2 regions of the Paenibacillus sp. GL_099_B genome follow, and region 1 is predicted to be linked to the other one. Evidence: riboswitches for the same ligand, from Rfam matches in the RefSeq annotation. Region 1 holds a riboswitch; the other holds the start of a gene.
What was found. A riboswitch is a leader RNA that binds a small molecule or an ion and turns the genes downstream of it on or off. The one in region 1 is predicted to bind glycine.
Positions count from the first base shown of each region.

Region 1 (7,916 bases):
AAAGAGCGAATGCCTCTTATATGCAGCAAATTTTGTAGACCATATGTACAGAACGAGAGTATTTTCTATGAGTTATAATTTGTGATTTCTAGTGGGTGGGTAGCGCTATGAAGAACATTCGTGCAAAGAGAGTTGCATCGAAGGGGCAGTCTGGTGGCTGGAAGCATGCCGGATTGCTACTTAGCGGAGTGGGCATATCCAATCTGGGTGATTTCATATATATTGTGGCGATTAACCTGATGGTATTGAATATGACACAGTCTCCAGCGGCAGTCGCAGGGTTGTGGATTATCTCGCCGATTGCTTCGGTGTGCACTAAGTTTTGGTCAGGCAGCCTGATTGATCGTTATGATCAGCGACAGCTGATGATTGGTGCTGATATGCTACGGGCATTGTTGGTGGCGGCGCTCCCACTGATGTCCAGCCTATGGATGATGTACGCAGTGATGTTTTTGATCAGCATGTCTTCATCTATATTTGTCCCTTCCTCTCAGGTATACATTACCCGGTTGGTACCTGCTGAACGGCGCAAGCGCTTCAATTCCCTACAAGCCCTGATCAGCTCAGGGGCATTTATTACCGGCCCAGCAGTTGCAGGAGTGATGCTGATTTATCTATCTCCGGCGGCAGCCATTTATGCCAATGCGGTTTCCTTTGTTGCTTCTGCGTTGATTCTAATGTTTCTTCCCAAACTGGGCATTGGAGAACAGAATATAGGGACAGGCAGCAGACTGACCCCTCAGATGGTTGCCCAGGATTGGAGAGCTGTACTGAGCTTTAGCCGGAAGTCGGGCTACGTGGTCGGTATATATGCCCTGTTCCAGATTATTCTGGTAGTCGGCATGTCGCTGGATTATTTTCTTTTCTCCCGTTCATTCTCGTTTGAGCTGGCGGCGGTTGCCTTTATTCTGCTCGGTCTGTGCTCGGCACTGGCGAATACGGGCCTGGTTAACTTTTATCAAAATAATATCCCTGTCGATCTGATGGGGCGAATGAGTAGTGTACTTGGACTTGTGTTAAGTCTGCTGCAGGTGGCTTCCATTTTGATTGCAGGGGTAGTGGCAGAGCAGTTGTCACTTCGTATGGTATATACAGTTGTATCTGGGGTTATGCTGCTGGCTGCGTTGGGATTGGTGACGAGTATGCTTCCTTCCCGAAGCAGGTATTACGATGAACCGGCGAAGCCTAAGGCGATGGTGGGGTGACAAGCAGAAACACAACAATTCTAGTACAGAATAATGGTTGCCTGAATACCCGAACCGTTCTGTGGAACATAACATAGATAGTATTAAACACAGATATTGGCTAATAGAAAATGAACAATGTATACGCTTTCGAGATGAAACGCATTAACACATTCATGTGATGAAAGTTTACAATTCGTTAGTTTATCTTGTGTATAAAATGGTAAAAAGCAAATATTCGCAAAGAAATCGTTAAGTTTGTTGACACTGATCTTCCGGTCGATTAATCTTAATGAGAAAGTATTAAAAACTTCAATTATCGTTCTGGTACAAAATCAGAATGGTTCCATACAGCGAATGATAGCGAGCGGGAGAGACCTGAGCTTGTCGAGTAAAATGGCAGCTGTCGGGCACCGAAGGAGCAAGCTGCTACGCACCCGGCGCAGCGGTTAATCTCTCAGGTAAATGTACCATCGTTGGACGCAACTCTGGAGAGTGCGCGAACTGCGCCACCCAAGGGGTATATGGTCAAGCAGCACGGTGTGCAGGGTGACATCACCTGTGAATACAGGAATGCATCGATTCGCCGCGCTGCTTATCATGAAACTCTCAGGTATCGAGGACAGAGAGAGGGCCTAGGGCCTTCTTCTGTCCTTTTCTCATGTCATCATTCAGTAATAAAGGAACATTATGGGTGTACGTCTGGATGAAAATGACGATTATAAATGGAGGGTTTGCGATGCGTTTTAAAGATGTTTTTTCAATTATTGGTCCGTCCATGACAGGTCCATCAAGTTCACATACGGCTGGAGCGGCAAGATTGGGGCGAATTGCCCGTCAGTGGCTGGGATGCACGCCTGAACGCGCTCGATTAACTCTATACGGCTCGTTTGCTGATACGTATCAGGGGCATGGTACGGATCTTGCGTTGATCGGTGGCCTGCTTGATTATGTGACTGATGACCCACGTATACCGGATGCAGAACAATATGCAGAGGAAGCGGGTATGGAGGTAGAGTTTTTCACAAGCGGCCTGCCTGCTCCTCATCCGAATACGGTCAAGATTGAACTATGGCACGGAGACCGTCAATGTTCACTAATCGGTGCTTCCATCGGCGGTGGTAGTGTATCGGTGCATGCATTGAATGATTTTCGTGTACAGATCAGCGGAGAGTTCCCCACACTTGTACTTCGCCATTCGGACAAAGCAGGGGTGCTCGCTTCGGTAACCTCCACCATCAGTTCGTCCGGGGTGAACATCGGGTACATGCAAGTGGATCGGAAAGCCCGGGATGGTGAAGCACTGACAGCGATGGAGATGGATGGTGTGCCGAATCCTGAGATGTTGAACCGTCTGCGGTCGCTGGATCATATGCTGGACATTCGCGTGATTGATTTGAAGAGAGGGGTCGAGCCTGATGCGGTTTAAACATCTACATGAACTGAATACCATCTGTACAGCAGAGTCCAAGACCATTGCCGAGCTGATGATCGAAGAGCAGGTTCAGGAGACGAATATCTCGGAAGTGGATGTTGTGCGGCAGATGTCGGATTACTATCAGGTGATGAAGGAAGCTGTACACAAAGGGCTAACAGAAGATACAACATCACGCAGCGGCTTGACTGGCGGAGACGGCAAAAAAATGGCTGAGTACATTCGTAAAGGTGAGACTTGTTCTGGAGATGCTTCTGCACTGGCCATGGCGTATGCCCTTTGTGTATCGGAAGTGAATGCCTCCATGGGCCGGATCGTAGCGACACCGACAGCCGGTTCTTGCGGCATCATTCCGGGTGTGTTTATCAGCTCCCAGGAGCGTTTTGGCTGGAGTGACGAGCATCTGGTGAACGGTCTGTTCTGTGCGGGAGCGATCGGTTACGTCATTGCCAACAATTCATTTATCTCCGGTGCCGAGGGCGGCTGTCAGGCTGAAGTGGGTTCTGCCATCGGCATGGCCGCTGGAGCTATGGTGGAGCTGCGTGGAGGAACGCCGGAGCAAGTGGTTCATGCGGTAGGTCTCGCGTTAAAAAACACATTGGGCCTTATCTGCGATCCTGTCGCAGGCCTCGTGGAAATTCCGTGCATCGTCCGTAACGGACTGGGTGCCGTAACCGCTTTGGCTGCGGCCGACATGGCGCTGGCCGGGGTACGAAGTGCCATTCCTTCTGACGAAGTCATTGATGTCATGCTGGAAGTGGGCAGTGCGATGCCGAGCAGGCACCGTGAAACGGCCCAAGGTGGGCTTGCCCAAACACCGACAGGACGGAAAATGATGGAGAAGCTTGCTAAACCAAAGGCGAAGCGTGCGGAGCCTGAGATTGAAGCTGAGTCTCCTGCTGAAAATGAACCAGAAGCCAAGGCATAACATCCATGAACGAACAAGAACTGAATTTAATTCGTGGAACTTGGATCATTAACGGTAATGATCTGCTCCCATTATTATAAAAAAGCCGATACGAATTCTTCCTGAAGAAGAAGCGTATCGGCTTTTTTGTTGTTCCAACAAGAAAAATAAAAAGGTATTGACGTTTATATATCGATTAGATATATTATGTATTGTTATATATCAACAAGATATATAGGACCGAGAATAAGTTATACAAATTAAGGAGATGGATAACATGAAAAGTGTTTTTCAAACGAGTCTTCTGTTTTTGAAAAATGGAGCTACAGTAGTCGGGTTAATTACAGCCGTATTGTTCCAGGTTTTTTTTAATACCATTTGGCTTAGTGGATATGATCAGGTAAATGCACGGATGAATCAGCTTGCAGTAACCATCGTAAATGAAGATGGGGCTGCGGCGGAGCCGGTGGCAAAGTCTCTTGCAGAGGGGCTTCATTTCGTGATCAAACCATCTGAATCAATGGAAGAAGCCAGACAGATGTTAACGGACCGGGATGTATATATGATTATCGAGATTCCATCCGGTTTCATGCAGCAGGCGGGAGATTTGTCGAGCCCGGTGGCAGTGAAGTATGTAATGAATGAATCCAACGTGGCTACCGTAAAAAGTGTGATGCAGACCGTATCCGCACAAGTTACAGCGACGTTGAACCGTGAAGTACAGCAAAACAGCATTCGGGGAGTGCTGAATCAATCAGGTATGGCTGACGATCAGGCGAATGCGATGGCAGCGGGGTTATCTTCCCGGGTGGAGGCAGAAGTGGAACGGCTGAATCCAGTTCATAACTTTGCTTTTTCCATGGTACCAATGTTGATTGTGACAGCTACGTTTACAGGTGCAATGCTGCTTGGCATGAATCTGCAAAAGGTTTCTGGTGAACTAAGTAACAAGGCAGGGAAATGGGAACGCTTTTGGGCACGCAATATCATCAATGTTGGTGCTGCATTAATCGTATCGCTTGTTGGAGCGGGGATGATGCATGTTATGGGAGTATCATCAGCAGATGGATGGTGGATGTTATGGCTATTTCAGTTGTTGATTACTCTATCTTTTCTATTCGTGGCGCAATTGAGCTTGTTGCTGCTTGGAAATGCTGGAGCATGGTTAAACAGTGCATTGTTGCCTCTGCTGATGTTGTCATCGGGCGCAACCATTCCGCGCGATGTCATGCCTGACTTCTATCAACAGATCGGTCATTATCTGCCAGCAACCTACGCGGTGGAAGGCATGATGAATCTGGTGCTTGGCGGCGATGGGATTAGTCATGATGTTCTGCTTCTGGTGGTAATTGGAGCGGCGACGTTGCTTCTGGGAGCTGTGTGCACGTGGGTCAAACGTTCAGGTCCTGCACAATCCGGCATACCTTTGGAGTCCAAGTCTGCTGCGACACCTGTCGCTCTGACTGGAAACCTGCCTTCACCTGATCGTGGATAACATGGATAACGATAAGCCCCCTTTTGCCGGATAAGCCGATCCGTGGACGTCTGATGATGTTGAACGTATAAGGGAGGATGTGATACGTTAAGAGCAATTGGAAAGGAGCGGTACACCGATGAACACGCAGCATGTCATCCTCGGAATACTGCACAATCAGCCATGTTCCGGATATGAGATCAAGCAGTACTTTGAACAATATTTTTCATTTTTCTTCGATGCCAGCTTTGGCACCATTTATCCCACACTTGCGAAGATGGAAAAGTCAGGGTTATTGACCAAAGAATCCGTTAGACAAGAAGGGAAACCTGACAAAAATGTGTATACATTAACACCGGAAGGGTCTGCGGAGTTCAATACCTATTTGATGAGTCCCCTGGAAGCCGAGGTGTTCCGTTCTGATTTTCTGATGCGTCTGTATTTCGGAGAACTGGCGGATGAAGATACCGTAGCAGGGTGGGTCCGGTCGGAGCTGAATCGTAAAGAATTGCTGTATGCCGAGCTGCAGCGCCAGATGAAGCAATTCGGCGAACAGATCTCACCTGCACAGCGTTTATGTATGCAAGTGGGGCTTGTGCAATATGAGGCTACCATCCGATTGCTCAAGGAACAGCTGACCGCGCCACAGTAGCTTTCAATAGTATCCATGTCCCTAAATCAATTGAAGATCCATCCATAACGCAGAAAAGCGCTCTACAGATCAGTAACAGGCCTGTGAGCGCTTATTCGGCGTTGCTTGTAGTGCGTTGGAATTGTAAAGACACAACAATATTAAAAAGCTACGCGATATCTGTACTTAGTACAGCATATCCATATGCGGGCAGCTCAACGGCCAGGATTCCCTCTTCCTTGGCTGTACGATAATTCTCCCCAAATAACTCCGTCCACTCCCCGGCACCTGCTTCCAACTCGACGATAGCTGTTTCTTCCGAACGATTAAAGAGGACCAGAATACGCTCCTCCTCATCCTGTCGTTCCATCACAAGCTGGCTTCCGCCTTCACGGGCCTGCAGGAATCGAATGCTGCCTTCTGCACGCAGGGCAGGATGGGCATGGCGCAGTGCTATCAGCTTCTGATAAAAGGTGAACAGCTCGCGATCCTGCTTCGTCTCATCCCACTCCATACATTTCCGACAACCGGGATCATGATCGCCGTCCAGCCCAATCTCGTCCCCGTAATAGATACACGGGGTACCCATATAAGTGAATTGGAACAGCGCGGCCAGTTTCATCTTCCGCTGGTCGCCCTCACATAAGGTGAGCAGCCGTGGTGTATCGTGGCTGTCCAGCAGATTAAATGCCACTTCGCTGGCTTGCAGCGGATAGCGGGACAGCTGTCGACCGATCGAGTTCGCGAACTGTGCGGCGTGCATGACATCTTTTACAAAAAAGCGATTTACGGCTTCCGTAAATGGATAGTTCATCGAGGCATCGAACTGATCGCCTTGCAGCCAGGAGGAGGACTCATTCCATACCTCACCCAAGATATAGGCATCCGGATTCGCAGCCTTGACCACTCGGCGGAAGTCGCGCCAGAATGCATTATCCACTTCATCCGCGACATCCAGCCGCCAGCCGTCGGTGCCGACTTCCTTAATCCAGTATTCCGCCACCTCCAGCAAATACGCCTTCACCTCAGGATTTTCCGTGTTCAGCTTCGGCATATGGGCTTCGAATCCAAAGGTTTCATACGTAGGAATGCCATCCTTCACGTCCAGCGGGAATTCATGTACATGGAACCAGTCCTTGTATTTGGACTTCTCCCCGTTCTTCTGCACATCGACAAATGGAGCAAACGTCTTCCCGGAATGATTGAACACCGCATCGAGTAGTACCCGGATTCCGCGTGCATGGCACAGTTCAACAAGCCGTTTGACCGTATCTGCATCACCAAAATGCCGATCTACTCGTAGATAATCTTCGGTATCGTATTTGTGATTGGTCGTTGCCTCGAAGATGGGTGTGAAATAAATGGCGTTAATGCCCAACTCTTCAAAGTAATCCAGATGGTCGATGACGCCCTGGAGATCACCGCCGAAGAAGTTAAACGGGGTCGGCTCACCACCCCAGGGTTCCACTTTTTCTGGATCGAGGTCCGGGTTGCCATTTGCGAATCGTTCAGGGAAGATCTGATAGAAGATCGCATCCTTCACCCACGCAGGCGGTGTAAATACAGCTCCGGGGTGGATATACGGAAACTGGAACATGTGACCAGGATCGTCGGGTTCATGCGTTTGGAAATCCGTTTCGGTCATCCAGATCTGTTCTGTGCCACTTTTCAGCAGGAAGGAATACTTCAGTCGATGATACGGAGGCTTTACTTGTCCCTCATAATAATCGAACATGGAATCGGATGTATATTTGGTTAAAGGAACCAGCTCTTTGGTGCGATCCCAGGCGTATTTGTCCCCAGTCAGGGCATGTACCTCGGTGAGATCATTCTTTTTGGCACGCAAACGCAGACGAATGGTATCCTTATCGTAGGCGTAGGCCCAGTTCCGTTTTGGTTGATGATAGATGGCTTCCAGCAGCATAATGAAGTTCCTCCCGTCGTATACACACGTAGTATGTGAGCAAGTAGCCGCATTCGATGCAAATCAATCTCGGGATGAATGCCACATGCTTATGTTGTTGAATCAACCTCTCAATCCCTGCATGAATTATGCGAAGCGGATGATTAAGGTATAATTTAAAATAAAAGGATATCCATGGTCGTGTGATCATCATTCGTACATTTTATATAAACAAGATACTTCATTATGTTTCAAATATATAATTAACCCAAAGGGTATAGAAAGGAAACGAATACGCGCATGAAAACGAAACTGTTATACATTGAAGACGATACGGAAATTGCTACATGGGTTAGGGCCGACTTGGAGGAGCGTGGATATG
Region 1 is NZ_CM174430.1:489,580-497,495, forward strand. Features, by position in the region: gene AC3ITG_RS02380 (phosphotransferase enzyme family protein) at 1-78, shown strand, start outside; gene AC3ITG_RS02385 (MFS transporter) at 108-1,205, shown strand; glycine riboswitch at 1,543-1,666, shown strand; glycine riboswitch at 1,671-1,812, shown strand; gene sdaAB (L-serine ammonia-lyase, iron-sulfur-dependent subunit beta) at 1,924-2,613, shown strand; gene sdaAA (L-serine ammonia-lyase, iron-sulfur-dependent, subunit alpha) at 2,603-3,547, shown strand; gene AC3ITG_RS02400 (YhgE/Pip domain-containing protein) at 3,804-5,021, shown strand; gene AC3ITG_RS02405 (PadR family transcriptional regulator) at 5,140-5,652, shown strand; gene AC3ITG_RS02410 (alpha-glycosidase) at 5,801-7,555, opposite strand; gene AC3ITG_RS02415 (response regulator transcription factor) at 7,835-7,916, shown strand, end outside.

Region 2 (7,916 bases), 2.1 Mb from region 1:
CCAATCCAACTGGATCGGAAACCCGTCCTGTTGTCCTTGAACCTGCTTCAGGTGGGGGACTATGTTCCCGCTGAAGCGTCGTTGTCCTGATGAAGTGCCTTAAACGTTCACTTTCTTCTGCCGTCAGCAGTGGGCTCACCTTGTAGTATTGATGTTTATCCATTGGCAGATCCACGGTAGAGAGAACCAGATCATATTCCGTCTTCGGAATACGTGCGGCTTCATACCAGGACACGCTGTCCACAATCCGAATTTCGGGAATTTCCTTGGACAAACGGCTCGATAACATCCGTGAAGATCCGATCCCGCTCGTACAGACGACGACAGCCCTGATTTCACGCTTCAACACCCGCAGCCGTTCAATGGAAGCACCGAAGTGCATTACCAAAAACCCGATTTCCTCATCCGGCACATCCGTATTGGACCAAGCCTCTCGCACTGCTTTCTTTACATCCTCAAACAGTGATTCATAATCCTTGCGAATCTGCTGAAGTAACGGATTACGGATGAGCTGCCGCCCATCCATTCGTTCCAGCACCGGCTCCATATGGGCAATCAGACCTTCACGGAGCAGGCGATCCTCATGGAACGAATAATGAGTTTTCTCCTGCATTCGATCTGTGAGAGAACGCACCATGTCGAGTAAGACCAGATCGTCTATGGGCAGCAAACGCGAGGAATGAATCGATTGCTCGATTTCAATCAGCAGCCTGTGAAAATAAGCCTGCTCCTGGCCCACAAACTCCAGCCCAAGCTGGGCAGATAGAACACCGCACAGTCTGGAAGCTAAATATTCCGGCACCTTCCGCTCACCTTGCAGAGGCATTCCAACGTCTTTATTGTCCTGTTGTGTGCCCCGACCTATTCCAAAGCCTTTGCGAATCCGCACAACCGCTACAGACAATTGGATCAACAGCTTCATGTATTGACGTTCCGGGATATTTTCCAACCACTCAATATCCGGCTGCCATAATGCATTTTCGACCGTAAGTACATCTTCATGCCCTATCATTTCCAGAAGTTTGCTGTTTACTTTGGAAACTCCCTGCTCCGCTTGTCTACCGAACAAATCGGATTCATCCAGATATTCAAGAGCGAGCGTGGAAATAGCCATGCGATGAGCCAGCTCGCTTCCATTGATCTTGACCCCATATCCGCGCCTGCGAACCAGTTTCAATCCTGCCAGCTGAATGCGTGGCTCCAGATCGTCCAGATCATTGCTTGCCGTAGACACGGTTACCTTCAAATCTGAGGCCAATGCAAGCAGCTTCACAGGCTCGGATTCATCCAGCAAAATACAAAGCATGAAGAGTTTACGCTCTTCGGGCGTAAACTCCACATATTCGTTAAGCTCAAGTTGTTGACGCAATACGGCCAAATCATCGGAACCGGGATCAATTCGAACCCCGGTTCCCGATTTTTTTTCCAATCTCATGCCAAGGGGCTCAAGCCATTGTTCAATCATCTGCAACTCTCGATGTACGGTACGAGTGCTTACTTTGACCGCAACAGCTATATCGCCAGCAGTTACCTCATGAGGATGCTCCAGCAGGAACTCCACGATCTCACGCTGTCTCCTTGTAATATTACTCATCAGGAGTCGGATTTGAGGCGCTCCACCAGTGCCTCATATTCAGGACTCTTCAGGAAGTTATCGATGGAAATATGCTCTGCATTTGGAGCCACGGATTTGGCCCGGTCAGTTAATGTTTTCTGTGTGATGACGATGTCGGCATCTTGTGGAATCTCACTGATCGCCGTGTTGGTTACAGCGATATCCACACCGGCTGCCTTCATTTTCTTCCGCAGAATCGAGGCCCCCATGGCACTCGAACCCATACCTGCATCACAGGAGAATACAATTTTATTGATATCCGTTTTTACTGCCGAAGAAGCAATATCGGCTGCACGGTCAGCTTCACGATTGTCTTTATCAACGGTGAGGTTGCCCGTTTTGCCCTGATTTTTCATATCTTTCATGCGGTTGGAAGCACTATCCAGATCTTCCTCGTCCTTCTGTTTACCTGTTTTGAGCAGTATGGATGCTACGAGGAACGAGATGATCGCAGCTACGGCTACCCCTGCAAACATGCCAAGGTATCCACCCCTAGGTGTTAACAACGAGTAAGCAATGATACTTCCCGGTGACGGTGCTGAAACCAAACCAGCTCCAGTTAGCATAAAGGTCAATGTACCCGCTACACCACCAGCCATCGCAGCCAGAATCAGTATCGGTCTCATCAGAATGTAAGGGAAATAAATCTCGTGAATCCCGCCAAAGAAATGGATGATTACAGCACCTGGAGCGGAAGACTTGGCAGATCCGCGACCGAAGAAGCAGTATGCCAGCAAAATGCCGAGTCCAGGTCCTGGATTGGATTCAAGCATAAATAATACGGATTGACCCAATTCTCTTGCTTGATCCGTAGCAATTGGTGTCAGAATCCCATGGTTGATCGCATTGTTCAGGAATAATACTTTTCCTGGCTCAATGATCAGATTGACCAGCGGGAGAAGACCAGCATTCATCAAAGCTTCTACCCCGGCTGACAACACCTTGCTAATCGCTTCAACGAAAGGCCCGATGCCTTTAAGGGCTAGAAGGGCCAAAATCCCACCAATAATACCAGCGGAGAAGTTGTTAACCAGCATCTCAAACCCTGATTTAATTTTGCCATCGACAGCTTTGTCAAATTTCTTAATGACCCAGGCACCCAATGGTCCGGCTATCATAGCACCAAGAAACATTGGAATGTCACTGCCGACAATAACCCCGATGGTCATGATCGCACCGACTACACCACCACGTTGGCCGTGTACCATGGTACCGCCTGTGTAACCGATAAGCAAAGGCAGCAAATATTTGATCATTGGATCAACCAGCAATGCAAAATCTGCGTTAGGGAACCATCCTTTTGGAATGAACAATGCCGTAATCAGACCCCAGGCGATAAATGCACCCATGTTCGGCATAACCATACCGCTTAGGAAACGTCCAAACTTCTGAACGCCGACCCGTATTCCTCCGCTTTTTTCGGACTTTGCGTCCACTGAACTCATATTGAAAACCTCCTCAACATATTAAACCTTGATTCCACTGAATTTTGACAACGATGATCCAGACGAACGAAGGTACAAATCTGCAATAAATCTTTAATTTACAACCATATCGTAAATGAAAACGGTATCTTCTACAACGAAATGAAAACCTACTTCCGTCATGAACGTTGATGACAAGATTTAAATTTAAAGGATTGTTCCTTATTTACACCTGTATATGGATTGGAACCTGTTATTCCCTTTCATGTATCATACCCACGAAATGCCCCATTTTAATGACAAATGAAATTGTAAATTTATTCTATTTAAATGAGCTGTTTCTATCTCAATTAGAAATAATGATGAAACACGTTAGATTGATATTCATTCCATCCCATTCATCAGTTAACAACGAAAAAAAGCGCAATTACCTCACCCTGTCCCAGGTGAGGCAATTGCGCCTAAGTATTCTCCGAATGAGCTGTATCACCATCCGGATCTATAATCAATCGATTCATTTTTATTACGTTAAACGGACTTTTCCATCAAGCTGAAACTCCGTATCTAGCGGAAATTTGCACCTTAATATTATTCCGTATGTTTACGATACGCATCCGCATTCATCAATGTGGAAAGTGCTGCTGTCAGGTCGCCCTCAACACGAATTTCAATCATCCAGCCTTCCTTATATGGGGAGTTGTTAACCAGCTCCGGGGAATCCTGCAATGCATCATTCACAGCAATAATCGTTCCACTGACAGGAGAAAACAAATCCGAAACGGTTTTGACGGATTCAATCGTTCCAATGCCGTCTTCCGCTTTTACATCCGATTCAAGGTCAGGCAATTCCACAAACACAATGTCACCCAGCTGATGCTGCGCGAACTCGGTAATACCAATACGTACGGTATCCTCCCCTACGGTCTGCACCCATTCGTGCTCTTCACTGTACAGGAAATCACTTTTCAATTCGCTCATCGATATCCGCCTCGCTTTTCATTAATGAGTGCATGCGTTTCTTTGACCTTAACCTTTTTCCCAGAACATAGCGTATGATATTTTCGATTCAAATGTCAAGATACCTCACAATTTATTTGTTTTTCTTCCTTATATGCCTGTAACTCAAATGGACCCTCCCTACATATAATGGTGAATATTAGAAAAGTAAGCGCACTCTTTATAAATAGACGAACGTTGTGAAGTGAATTGAAAATATCATTCGGATTTTTTATTCATTTCTATGATATCGTTCTTGACATCAATAGACGATTCAGGCTTTAATGAGAGTAGTAAATGTGTTTAATTGGTCTATGCAATACCCGCGGATGAATGTAAAGGGAGAGATTACCCTTGACACCCGAATCAGGGTGTACATGCGGTAACGCCGAAGGAGTAAACCACCGACAAGCGGAGGTGAATCTCTCAGGCAAAAGGACTTTTACGGGACGCAACTCTGGAGAGCATCTATTCGCCCTGTGTGGGCGTTATGATCACCCAAGGGGAAACTTGCTGCATCAGGCGGCGGGGTAACTCTCAGGTACCAAGGACAGAGCCTAAGAATACAGCGTGCTTCTGGCATGCCGATTCTTTGGCCTGTCCTTTTCCTTTTTCCCAAAAAAACGAAAACAGGTTATAGAGCGGCGCTGCCTTATAGCGTCCTTACCTTCTTTTATAAAATATGATGCCAAATTCATTGATCCATGGTTATACACTCGGCCGGTTGACGGCCCATGACGAGGTGATTGGATGTCCGATTTGCTTAGAACCCCACTCTTTCCACTCTATCAGCAATATGAAGGCGTACGATGCATTGATTTTGGCGGCTGGGAGCTGCCTGTGCAATTCAGCGGAATTCAGAAAGAGCATGAAGCGGTGCGAGAACGTGCCGGATTATTTGATGTATCCCACATGGGCGAATTCACCGTACAAGGTGAACACGCAGAAGCTTTTTTACAGCACATGACCACCAATGATGTAACAACAATCGTTCCCGGTCAGGCCCAATACACGTTAATGTGTTATCCGGATGGCGGCGTGGTCGATGATCTGCTGATCTATAAATTGAAAGACCAGCATTATATGCTGGTAGTTAACGCCTCCAACATCGACAAGGACTGGGCATGGCTGCAACAGCATATGACGCCAGGCGTAACAATGACCAATGATTCGGATCAAACGGCGCTGCTCGCCCTCCAAGGTCCTCTGGCTGTAGATATTCTCAGAACGGTGACAGACACCGATGTGTCTTCCATTGAGCCTTTCCGCTTTGTGGCAAATGCGAAGGTATGTGGTGTTACATTGTTGTTATCCCGCACCGGATATACGGGTGAAGATGGCTTTGAGCTCTATGTTCCTGCGGAACAAGCTGCTGAGGTCTGGAACGGATTGATGCAAGCGGGAGAAGGTCACGGACTCGTTCCGACAGGACTGGGTGCCCGGGATACCCTGCGTTTTGAAGCTAAGCTTCCCCTGTATGGACAGGAATTGTCTTCAACCATCTCACCGCTGGAGGCTGGCGTTGGCATGTTTGTGAAGCTAAATGCCGGACCGTTTATCGGACATGAAGCCTTGTTGCAGCAAAAAAATGATGGGCCTGCCCGCAAGCTGGTCGGCATCGAAGTGCTGGAACGGGGCATTCCCCGCCCCCATTATCCGATTTACGCCGAAGGCGTGCAGATTGGTGAAGTGACCACAGGCACCCAATCGCCTACATTGAAACGCAATCTGGGGCTGGCCTTGATTGACAGTAAATATGCTGCACTGGGTACCCCGCTGGAGATTGAGATTCGTGGCAAGAAACTGAAAGCCGAGGTCGTGAAGACCCCATTTCATAAACGGACACGTGCGCCAAAGACACCTACTCAAGGAGCTGATCAAGCATGAGCAAGCATCGCTACATTCCCATGACCGAGCAGGATCAGAGTGCCATGCTGGCAACCATCGGTGTGGAAACGATTGAGGATCTGTTCCATGACATTCCACAGGAGATTCGCTATCAGGGCGAACTGCCTATTTCCTCCAAACTGGATGAATACGCACTGACACGTCATATGTCGAAGCTAGCGGGAGCGAATGCCAACTTCGAGACACACGCCAGTTTCCTGGGTGCAGGCATTTATGATCACCACGTTCCCTCCGTCATTAATCATGTCATCTCCCGTTCCGAGTTCTATACAGCCTATACACCTTATCAACCCGAGATCAGCCAAGGAGAATTGCAGGCGATTTTCGAGTTTCAATCCTACATCTGTGAGTTAACAGGCATGGCTGTAGCCAATGCCAGCATGTACGATGGTGCGACAGCATTTGCGGAAGCAGGCAATCTGGCCGCAGCGGCAACCCGCCGCAAACAGCTGATTGTGTCACGTACCGTGCACCCCGAATCCCGTCAGGTATTGCAAGCTTATGCTCACGGCCTCAATCTGGAGATTGTTGAGATTGGATATCAAAATGGTGTAACAGACTGGGATGCCCTGCAAGCCGCCGTGTCCGATGACACCGCAGCCGTCATGATCCAAAGCCCGAACTTCTTCGGCGCCGTGGAAAATGTAAAACAGGCCGCAGATCTTGCGCATGCGCACAAGAGTCTGCTCGTGGTCAGCGCCAACCCGCTATCGCTGGGTCTGCTGGAAGCCCCAGGCAAGCTGGGTGCTGACATCGTCGTTGGCGACGCGCAGCCCCTTGGCATCGCCGCTTCACTCGGCGGCCCAACATGCGGATACTTCGCCGTATCCCAGGCTCATATGCGCCGGATTCCTGGCCGAATTGTAGGCCAGACAACGGACCGCAACGGCAAGCGTGGTTTTGTACTCACGCTGCAAGCACGGGAACAGCATATTCGCCGGGAAAAGGCGACGTCCAACATCTGTTCCAACCAGGCGTTACTCGCGCTAAGCGCCTCTGTCTATATGTCTATTATGGGTAAACAAGGCATGATCGACGTCGCTGATTTGAATTTGCAAAAGAGCCATTATGCCCTTAACACGTTTACCGCAATTCCAGGCGTCTCTCTTACGTTTACCGCACCTACTTTCAATGAGTTTGTTATCCAACTGCCTGAAGGAACAAATGTGGAACCACTACAACTGAAATTACTCGATGCAGGTTTCATTGGCGGCTATGAGCTTGGACGTGATTATCCCGAGCTCGCCGGACATATGCTGATTGCGGTTACTGAACGACGCAGCAAGGAAGAGATCGACGAATTCGCACGTGTATTGGAGGGATCGCTGTGACTCAAGAAACGACAACAAAGACAACTACGACGACATCAGCTCAAGGACAATCGGAAACGGTAACCTCTATCTCCACTTCGGGCCAACCTGAAACCAGCACAACAGACACTAACCAGGCTGCCTCTCCAGCACCGGAGCAATCGTTGATTTTTGAACTTAGCAGTCCGGGTCGGGTCGCTTATTCCTTGCCTGAATGCGACGTTCCCCGTCAAGCTGTGGATTCCCTGATTCCCCGGGAAATGCTTCGGTCGGAAGCAGCAGCATTGCCTGAGGTTTTTGAAGTTGACGTCATTCGCCATTACACTGCCCTGTCTCGTCGTAATTTCGGGATAGATAACGGATTCTATCCGCTGGGCTCTTGTACGATGAAATATAATCCGAAGATTAATGAGGATGTGGCCCGTTACAACGGGTTCGCCAAAATTCATCCATATCAGCATGAATCCAGCATTCAAGGTGCACTTGAACTGCTTTACACGTTGCAAAATGACCTTGCCGGACTAACCGGTATGGACGCCGTTACGCTGCAACCGGCCGCTGGAGCACATGGCGAATGGACCGGGCTCATGATGATCCGTGCCTACCACGAAGGTCGTGGTGAACAGCGCACGAAAGTTATCGTACCGGACTCTTCTCACGGGA
Region 2 is NZ_CM174430.1:5,537,354-5,545,269, forward strand. Features, by position in the region: gene AC3ITG_RS25150 (BglG family transcription antiterminator) at 1-1,594, opposite strand, end outside; gene AC3ITG_RS25155 (PTS mannitol transporter subunit IIBC) at 1,594-3,060, opposite strand; gene gcvH (glycine cleavage system protein GcvH) at 3,628-4,017, opposite strand; glycine riboswitch at 4,365-4,487, shown strand; glycine riboswitch at 4,491-4,591, shown strand; gene gcvT (glycine cleavage system aminomethyltransferase GcvT) at 4,786-5,922, shown strand; gene gcvPA (aminomethyl-transferring glycine dehydrogenase subunit GcvPA) at 5,919-7,274, shown strand; gene gcvPB (aminomethyl-transferring glycine dehydrogenase subunit GcvPB) at 7,418-7,916, shown strand, end outside.
Region 2: linked by a shared signal. The riboswitch ahead of gcvT (glycine cleavage system aminomethyltransferase GcvT) and the one ahead of sdaAB (L-serine ammonia-lyase, iron-sulfur-dependent subunit beta) in region 1 are both predicted to bind glycine.